DNA from 4 places in the Streptomyces sp. NPDC096048 genome. Region 3 is predicted to be linked to each of the others. Evidence: riboswitches for the same ligand, from Rfam matches in the RefSeq annotation. Region 3 holds a riboswitch; each other region holds the start of a gene.
What was found. A riboswitch is a leader RNA that binds a small molecule or an ion and turns the genes downstream of it on or off. The one in region 3 is predicted to bind cobalamin.

Region 1: linked by a shared signal. The riboswitch ahead of ACIQ6R_RS08275 (cobalamin biosynthesis protein) and the one ahead of ACIQ6R_RS10780 (prenyltransferase/squalene oxidase repeat-containing protein) in region 3 are both predicted to bind cobalamin.
Region 2: linked by a shared signal. The riboswitch ahead of ACIQ6R_RS21825 ((2Fe-2S) ferredoxin domain-containing protein) and the one ahead of ACIQ6R_RS10780 (prenyltransferase/squalene oxidase repeat-containing protein) in region 3 are both predicted to bind cobalamin.
Region 4: linked by a shared signal. The riboswitch ahead of ACIQ6R_RS03660 (ribonucleoside-diphosphate reductase subunit alpha) and the one ahead of ACIQ6R_RS10780 (prenyltransferase/squalene oxidase repeat-containing protein) in region 3 are both predicted to bind cobalamin.

The regions. Positions count from the first base shown of each region.
Region 1 is NZ_JBIWGG010000003.1:56,590-58,766, forward strand. Features, by position in the region: gene ACIQ6R_RS08265 (anion permease) at 1-86, shown strand, start outside; gene ACIQ6R_RS08270 (hypothetical protein) at 121-342, shown strand; cobalamin riboswitch at 481-622, shown strand; gene ACIQ6R_RS08275 (cobalamin biosynthesis protein) at 796-1,761, shown strand; gene ACIQ6R_RS08280 (cobyric acid synthase) at 1,793-2,177, shown strand, end outside.
Region 2 is NZ_JBIWGG010000007.1:404,817-406,993, forward strand. Features, by position in the region: gene ACIQ6R_RS21820 (ferric reductase-like transmembrane domain-containing protein) at 1-576, shown strand, start outside; cobalamin riboswitch at 645-771, shown strand; gene ACIQ6R_RS21825 ((2Fe-2S) ferredoxin domain-containing protein) at 834-1,241, shown strand; gene ACIQ6R_RS21830 (SDR family NAD(P)-dependent oxidoreductase) at 1,509-2,177, opposite strand, start outside.
Region 3 is NZ_JBIWGG010000003.1:630,987-633,163, reverse strand. Features, by position in the region: gene ACIQ6R_RS10780 (prenyltransferase/squalene oxidase repeat-containing protein) at 1-1,134, opposite strand, end outside; cobalamin riboswitch at 1,242-1,397, opposite strand; gene ACIQ6R_RS10775 (TetR family transcriptional regulator) at 1,388-2,080, opposite strand.
Region 4 is NZ_JBIWGG010000001.1:765,513-767,689, reverse strand. Features, by position in the region: gene mctP (monocarboxylate uptake permease MctP) at 1-407, shown strand, start outside; gene ACIQ6R_RS03665 (GNAT family N-acetyltransferase) at 486-992, shown strand; cobalamin riboswitch at 1,050-1,211, shown strand; gene ACIQ6R_RS03660 (ribonucleoside-diphosphate reductase subunit alpha) at 1,334-2,177, shown strand, end outside.

The DNA.
Region 1 (2,177 bases), 570 kb from region 3:
CGGGCGTGACCGAGGACCTGGCCGCGGCCGGTGCCCCGGGCTCCGCGTCCGACTCCAAGGCCCCCTCGGCCACCACCTCCGTCTGAACCCGCGCCCGGGTACGAAGGAAAGCGAACCTCCATGAGCATCGACTGGGCAGCTCTCGGCTCCGTCTTCGGGGTCAGCCTCGTGGCCACCGTGGCCCTGGTGGGCCTGTTCACCCTCGGCATCGTCGGCCTCTCCCGCCAGGAGCGGGCGGCCGGCCAGGGCGGCTCCGCGGCCCTCGCGGTCACCGGCGCGTACGCCTGCTTCGCGGCCTGCGCGGCGGCGGTGGCGTACGGCATCTACCTGATCGTCGCCTGAGCGACCGCGCACACCCCTGAGGCGGGGCGCGGGACGGACTCCGACCGTCCCGCGCCCCGCCTCTTCCCGTGCCGGCGCACACCGCCCGCGTGTGGGGCTTCGCACACTCCCCCGTTGCAGGTCAACGCCAGGTTGACGGGTGTTCGCGGGCCGTGGTGGACTGCCGGAGCCAATACGGCGGCAGGAGAGGAAGCCCGGTGCGAATCCGGCGCGGTCCCGCCACTGTGACCGGGGTACTGCCCCCGGGAGCCAGGAACTCTCACCGCCGGTCTCTTCTAACCAGGGCGCGGACACCCTGAGTGAGGACATATCGCCATGCGCGGCCGCCGTTCCAGGTTCAGCGGTTCCGGACACACCTCTTCCGGACACATCACTTCCGGACGCACCGGTACCGGACGCACCGGTTCCGGGTACACCGGCGACTCGCTCTCCCGCCCCGCGGCCGGTTGAGCCGTGCGCGCCGAACGCGTCTTCGCGTACGGCGCCGCCGCCGGCCTTCTCGGTGACCTCCTCCTCGGCGACCCGCGCCGCGGACACCCGGTCGCCGTGTTCGGCCGTGCCGCCGGTGCCGTGGAACGAGTGCTGTGGCGGGACCACCGGGGCTGGGGCGCGGTGCACACCCTCGTGTGCGCCGGTGGCGCCGCCGCCCTCGGCACCGCCGCCGCGCACGCCGTACGCCGCTCCCCCGCCGCCTCCGTCGCGCTGACCGGCGCGGCCACCTGGGCCGTCGTCGGCGGCACCTCGCTCGCCCGCGAGGCCCGGGCCGTCGGCCGTGCCCTGGAGGCCGGCGACATCGAGGCGGCCCGCGCCCGGCTGCCGCACCTGTGCGGGCGGGACCCGCAGGCGCTGGACGCCGACGGGATCGCCCGGGCCGTCGTGGAGTCCGTTGCCGAGAACACCTCGGACGCGGTGGTGGGCGCCCTGGTGTGGGGCGCCGTGGGCGGGGTGCCCGGACTGCTCGGCTTCCGGGCCGTGAACACCCTGGACGCCATGGTCGGCCACAAGTCCGCCAGGTACCGGCGGTACGGCTGGGCCTCGGCCCGCCTCGACGACCTCGCGGGCTGGCCGGGCGCCCGTCTGACCGCCGTACTGACCACCGTGGCCGGCGGCGATCCGCGCGGCGCCGTACGGGCCTGGCGCGCCGACGCCGCTCGGCACCCGAGCCCCAACGCCGGGCCCGTGGAGGCCTCGTTCGCGGGCGCCCTGGGCGTGCGGCTGGGCGGGACGCTCTCCTACGGCGGCCGGGTGGAGCACCGGCCCGTCCTCAACGGGGCCGCCGGGCGCGCCGTCCGGGCCGGTTCCGGCGACATCGACCGGGCCGTTCGGCTCTCCCGGCGCGTGGGCTGGCTGGCGCTCGGCGTGTGCGCGGGCGTGCGGCTGTTCGTGCGCGGGGCCGTCAGGAAGGGACGTACGACGTGAGCGGTCGCCTCCTCGAGAAGGGACGTACGTCATGAACGGTGGCCTGCTCGTCGCCGGCACCACCTCCGACGCCGGCAAGAGCGTCGTCACCGCCGGGATCTGCCGCTGGCTGGTGCGGCGGGGCGTCAAGGTCGCGCCCTTCAAGGCGCAGAACATGTCGCTCAACTCCTTCGTCACCCGCGAGGGCGCCGAGATCGGGCGGGCGCAGGCCATGCAGGCCCAGGCGTGCCGCGTGGAGCCGACCGCGCTGATGAACCCGGTGCTGCTCAAGCCGGGCGGCGAGCGCAGCAGCCAGGTCGTGCTGCTCGGCAAGCCGGTCGGTGAGATGAGCGCCCGCGGCTACCACGGCGGTCGGCAGCGGCAGTTGCTCGGCACGGTGCTCGACTGTCTGGCCGAGCTGCGGGGCACGTATGACG
Region 2 (2,177 bases), on a different contig from region 3:
GCGCTGATGTTCGCGGCCGAACTCGTCCGCTACGAGACGAAGGTGGGCTGGGCCGAGCGGCTGTGGGTGGGTTTCGCGGACAGCTTCGTGCCCGGCTGGTACGACTCCGGCACCGGCCAAGTCGCCATCCCGCTCGGCCAGGGCGCCCTGTACCTGGCGATACCGCTGGGACTGCTGTTCTACGTCCGGCACCGCATCGGAGCGAACACGTGGCGACGGCTGCACCGGTTCGTGATCGTCGTATACGTGCTGAGCGTGTGGCACACCCTGCTGTACGGGACCAACGTCTGGTACGGGGAGTGGCCGCGCACCGTCCTGTGGCTGCTGCAACTTCCGGTGGCGGCCCTGCTGTTGCTGCGTCTGCTGCGACCCGCCCGGCGGGCCGAACGGCTGGGTACGCAGAGGGGAGGCGCGGGTGCGGCCCGGCCCGCCTGGTGGGCGCGTGCGGCAGGACGGGTCGTCGCCGGAGCCGTCGTCGTGGGACTCGTCGTCGTGGTGGTGTCCGGCCGCGACGGCGGACGGGACCGTCCGGCCGATCCGCCCGCGACGGCGCCGCACGCTCAGGAGACGGAATGACGGCCTGATCCGGGCGGGCGTACCGTCCCGCCCGAATGGGATGATGGCCGGCGACAAGGCGACGGCGGAACGAGGAAGCCGGTGTGAATCCGGCGCGGTCCCGCCACTGTGATCGGCGAGCGAGTCCCGACAGGCCACTGCCCGGCAACGGGTGGGAAGGCCGGGGCGAGCAGCGACCCGAGAGCCAGGAGACTCACGCGGTCGCCTCCTCGACGGACCACCGGGGCGGATCTCCCCGGAGAGAGGGACGGCACCGCATGCCCGCAACGCCGACCGGACCGACGACAGACGACGCGTGGCCGCCCGCCACGGCTACCGGCCCCGTGCCGTGCCGCATCGTCGTCTGCCGCGACTGCTGCTGCGGCAGCCCCAAAGTGACCGGCGTCGACCACGCGGCCCAGACGGAACGCCTGCGCGCCGCGGCGCCGGTACGGGTCTCCGACTGCCTCGACGTCTGCGACCAGGCCAACGTCATCGTCGTGCAGCCCTCCGCCGAGGGCCGGGCCGCCGGGGCGCGGCCGGTCTGGCTCGGGCTGGTCAACGACGCGGACGGGACCGAGGACGTGGCCGCGTGGGCCCGCGCCGGCGGCCCCGGCGTGGCGCCCCGCCCGGAGATCCTGGACCTCTACGCCTTCACCCCGCCACGGCGCCGCACCGCCGGCTGACGGCCCGCCGGCCGGCCGGCGCGGTTCGCGGCGGACCGCGCGGGCGGCGGCGACCAGGTTCTCCGGAGAGGCGCGAGTCTCTGGCCGGCCGCGGGTCTTCGGGCGCGACCGGGACTGACCAGCGGCCGCTCGGCGGGGCTCGGCGGGGCTGGGTGGGGCTGGGTGGGGCTGGGCTCGGTGGGGCTCGGCGGGGATGTCCTCCAGCCCGGTGCGCGGCCGGTCGGCCATCTCGGCCGCGCTCGCCCGCCTGCCGTGGCGTGCGGCCGGTCAGCCAGGGGCGATGCGGCTGAGGTGCTCCCAGGACCGGTACAGATCCGCTTGGGCCCGGCCCATCTCCAGTACGTGATCGAAGGACTGGCTGCCGACTATGAGCCGTCGGGGCGGGTCCGGCAGCGCGGCCAGTTCCATGATGACCGGGGCGGCGGTGCCCGGGTCCGGGGCGACGGCGTCGCCCCACATCGCCTCCATCTCGGTGCGCAGGGGCTGATACCGCGCCTGGGGTTCGGTGGTCGTGGTGCCCGTGGTGAACAGGCCGGTCTCGTAGCCGCCCATCTGCACGACGGTGACCTTGACGCCGAACCCCTCGACCTCCATGGCGAGCGCCTCGCTGACCGAGTCCAGGGCGGCCTTGCCCGCGCCGTAGAAGCCGACGGTGGCCATGCCGCCGCCGCTGCCCATCGAGGTGACCTGGAGGAGCCGGCCCCCGCCCTGGGCGCGCAGGTGGGGAAGGACCGCCTGGGCCACCCATACGGCGCCGAAGAAGTTCACATCCATGTGTGCCCGGATCTGCTCCTCCGTGGCCTCCTCCACCATGCCGTAGAGCATCACGCCGGCGTTGTTGACGACGACGTCCAGCCTGCCGAAGGCGGCCGCCGCCCGCTCCACGCCGTCGAACACGCCCTGGCGGTCGGTGACATCCAGCGAGAGCGGAACCAG
Region 3 (2,177 bases):
CTTGGTGTCGTCCTCGCTGCTCGCGGTCGCGGTGTCCGTCGTGCTGACACCTCGCGGAGCCGGACCCGTCGCGTTCAGTTCCGCCACCAGGTCCGTGCCACCGAAGGCGCGCGGGTCGGTGCCCGTGGCGTGGGCGGCGAAGATCAGCTGGGCGTAGGCGGCGGGTCCGCTCTGCTCGGCCCACTTCGCTGCGTTCTTCTTCAGCCACGCCAGCGGCTTCGCCGCCTTCTCCGCGCCGCCCTGCGCGGCGAGCGCGACGACCGCGTCGGCGGTGTTGCCGTAGTCGGGCTGGACGGCGGAGCCGCCGAGGGCCGACTTGAGATGGCCGTCCTCGGCCACGGCGCCGGTGAGGTAGGCCGCGCCGTTCGCCGCGGCCTGCTCGCGGGTGGGCTTGTCCGTGCAGGCGGCGTCGGCCGTCTTCTCGCCGGCCTCGGTGACCAGGCCCTTGCCGAGCGCGCCGAGGACGCCGGCGGCGGTCGCGTCCGCGTTGGCGAGCAGCTTGCCGTCCTGGTCCGGGTACCCGAAGGCACCGCCGTCGCCGGCGCAGGGCAGGGCGGCCGCCAGCAGCGCGTCGTACGGGGACCTGCCGCCCTTCTCGAAGGTCTCCGGGCCGGTCTCCGTGGCGGCCAGGGCGCCGATGACCACGGAGGTGGAGTTGGCCTCGCTGGGGCTGCCGGGGGTGTAGCCCCAGCCGCCGTCCTTGTTCTGAGCGGACTTCAGCCAGCCGAGGGCGTCCTCGACGGCGTCGCCGTGCCCGCCGACGGCCCACAGCGCCTGGACGGCGGCGGCCGTGCTGTTGGTGTCGACCATCGTCTTGGCGTCGCACGCCTTGGCGGGGTCGGCGCGATACGGGGCGAAGGCGCCGTTGTCGCACTGCTGGCCGGTGAGCCAGTCCACGGCCTTCGACGACGGGATCACGCCCACCGTCTTCTGCGCGAGCAGGGCGAGGGACTGGCGCCAGACACCGTCGTACTGGGGGTCGGCGGTGCCGTACAGCCCGGAGGACTCGGGGTCCGCCGGGGTGGACGCGGACGGGGAGGACGACGGATCGGCGGCGACCGCGGGCGCGGCGGCGGCGCCGATCACGGCTATGGCGGCGAGAGCCGCGGCGCTGCTGCGACGGCGGACGTTCATGAGCGGCGGGTGCCTTTCCCTGTGCGGGGCCGGGCAGCACGGGGCACCCCCGGCGGCTCGGCCCCGTATGCCTCGACGGTGCCCGTGCGCCGGCGGGTGCCGGGCACGTGAGCCGGTCACGTCCGCGCGGGGCAGTCCGGCTCACCGTCCGGGCAAGTCCTCAAGGGGCCACGGTGGACGGCTCACGGTTGCGGGTCAGCGCCGGAATTGCACCGGCTTCCCCCCGTACGGGTGTGATGACGACGCCGCCACTTTACCCGGAGGCCACGGAGCCGGGCCGGGGCGCCCGCCCGCGGGCTCCGGCCTCGGTCACGTCGATCAGCCGGCACACCGTCTCGATGTCCACCCGTACCTGGGTGAGGGAGGCGCGGCCGGCGAGCCAGGTGATCAGGGTCGAGTGCCACGTGTGTTCGATGACGCGGATGGCGGAGAGCTGCTCGGGGGTGGGGTTCTCCAGGCCGCCCATCGCGTCCAGGATGATCGCCGTGGTCTGGCGGGAGACCTGGTCGACCTCCGGGGAGACGCCGCGGTCGGCGAAGGTCAGGGCGCGGGCCATCGCCTCGGCCAGCCGGGGTTCGCGCTGCAGCGCGCCGAAGGCCCGCATCAGGGTCTGCGCCACCCGGTCGGCGGCCGTGTCGCCGGTCGGCGGGCTCTTGCGCAGGGTGCCGTGCAGCCGCTCCAGCTGGTCGTGCATGGTCGCCACCAGCAGATGGACCTTGGACGGGAAATAGCGGTACAACGTGCCGAGGGCGACCTGCGACGACTCCGCCACCTCGCGCATCTGCACCGCCTCGAAGCCGCCCCGGCAGGCCAGCCGGGCGGTCGCGTGCAGGATGCGGCGGCGGCGCTCCCGCTGCCGCTCGGTGAGGGGCGGTGCGGCGGTGGGGCGCACGGAGCCGGCGGCGTCGGAAGTACCGGGAGTGCCGGAGGTACCGGAGGCTTCCATTCCCGGGTTGTCCACCTTGGTCACCTTCTCCCCGTGCCGTGGCGTGAATCACCTGATCCACTCGTCACAGCGCCCCTACCTGCCGGTAGATTCGGAG
Region 4 (2,177 bases), on a different contig from region 3:
CGGTCGCGATCAACTTCCAGCTGCTCGGCGGCATCTGGATCCTGCAGACCTTCCCGGCCCTGGTCGGCGGCCTGTTCACCCGCTGGTTCCACCGCTGGGCGCTGCTCGGCGGCTGGGCGGTCGGCATGATCTACGGCACGGTCGCCGCGTACGGTGTCGCCTCGCCGACGCAGAAGCACTTCGGCGGCTCCTCCAAGGAGATACCGGGCATCGGCGAGATCGGCTACATCGGCCTCACCGCCTTCGTGCTGAACGTCGCGGTCACCGTGGTCCTGACCTTCGTCATGCGGGCCCTCAAGGCCCCCGACGGCGTCGACGAGACCAAGCCCGGCGACTACACGGCGGACGCGGGCGACCCCGGCGTCGAGGTGGAGCTGCCGCCGGCCACGGCGGGCACCTCGCACTGATCGCCATCCCTGATACGCGGCGGGCCGTCGGAGAGATCCGGCGGCCCGTTGTCGTACCCGTCGGGCACACTCGGCGTCATGGACTTCGTGATCCGGCAGGCGGCGGCGGACGAGTACGGCACCCTCGGTGAGATCACCGCGCAGGCCTATCTGCGGGACGGTCTCCTCGACTTCGGGGAGAGCGACGCGTACCTCGGCGAGCTGAGGAACGTGGCCAAGCGGGCGGCGGCCGCCGAGGTGCTGGTCGCCGCGGCGGACGGCCGGGTGCTCGGCGGCGTGACCTTCGTGCCGTCCGGCGGCCCCATGGCCGACATCGCCCGGCCCGGCGAGGCCGAGATACGGATGCTCGCCGTCGCCCGCGAGGCCCGCGGACGCGGGGTGGGCGTGGCCCTCGTGCGGACCTGCGTCGACCGCGCCCGAGCCGTGGAGGGCTGCGCGCGCGTCGTGCTGTCGACCCAGCCGACCATGCGCACCGCCCACCGCCTCTACGAACGGATGGGCTTCGCCCGCACGCCCGAGCGCGACTGGAACCCGCTGCCGGAGCTCGACGACATCACGCTCCTCACCTATGAACTGACGCTCTGACACCAGCGCCGCCCCTCGACGACCCCTCCGCGACACAACATCTGGGGGTGCTCGCCGAACCCGGCACAAGATGTATGCTCGTGCTCGCTGTCGCCGCAGGGGAATCCGGTGCGAATCCGGAACTGTCCCGCAACGGTGTACTTGTGTGTATCCGCGCGTCTCCGCACGTGTGCACACGCATGTCCAGTCCGAGGACCTGCCGACAGTGCGCCCGTACCGTCCCGGTCCGGGTGCCTGACGTCCGGGCCTCGTGGAGTGGGCCGGTGGACGCGACGCCGTGTGCGCTCGTGAGCTGCCCTGCCCTCCCCCAGGCCCCGTGCCGAGCGAGGGAGTGCCCCCACGTGACCATCGCGCCAGCCGACCCGGTTTCAGCGACCCCGGCGACGACTTCAGCGGCCCCGGTGACCGAGCAGCCCGACGGGCCCGGCGCCGCGTTGCTGCGGACCCTGACCGAGCTGACCGCCGACCTCCCCGGCGCCGACCCGGGCCGGGTCGCCGCCGCCGCACTGCGCGGCCGGTCCGCCCGTGCGGACGAGTCCGAGCTGCGGGAGCTGGCCACGGAGGCGGCGGCCGGGCTCATCTCGGAGGACCCGGTCTACTCCAGGCTGGCCGCCCGGCTGCTGACCATCGGCATCCGCGCCGAGGCCGCCTCGCAGGGCGTCACCTCGTTCACCGGGTCGGTCGCCACCGGTCACCGCGAGGGTCTGATCGCCGACCGCACCGCCGAGTTCGTACGGCTGCACGCGGACCGCCTGGACGAGCTGATCGACCCGGCCGCCGACGACCGCTTCGGCTACTTCGGCCTGCGCACCGTGTACAGCCGCTACCTGCTCCGGCACCCGATCACTCGCAAGGTCGTCGAGACGCCCCAGCACTTCATGCTGCGGGTGGCCGCCGGACTCGCCGAGGACGACAGCCCGCGTTCGGCCGACGAGGTGGCCGCGCTGTACGGGCTGATGAGCCGCCTCGACTACCTGCCCTCCTCCCCCACCCTGTTCAACTCCGGTACCCGGCACGCCCAGATGTCGTCCTGCTACCTCCTGGACTCCCCCAAGGACGAGCTGGACTCCATCTACGACCGCTATCACCAGGTCGCCAACCTCTCCAAGCACGCCGGCGGCATCGGCATCGCCTACTCCCGCGTCCGCGCCCGGGGTTCGCTGATCCGCGGCACCAACGGGCACT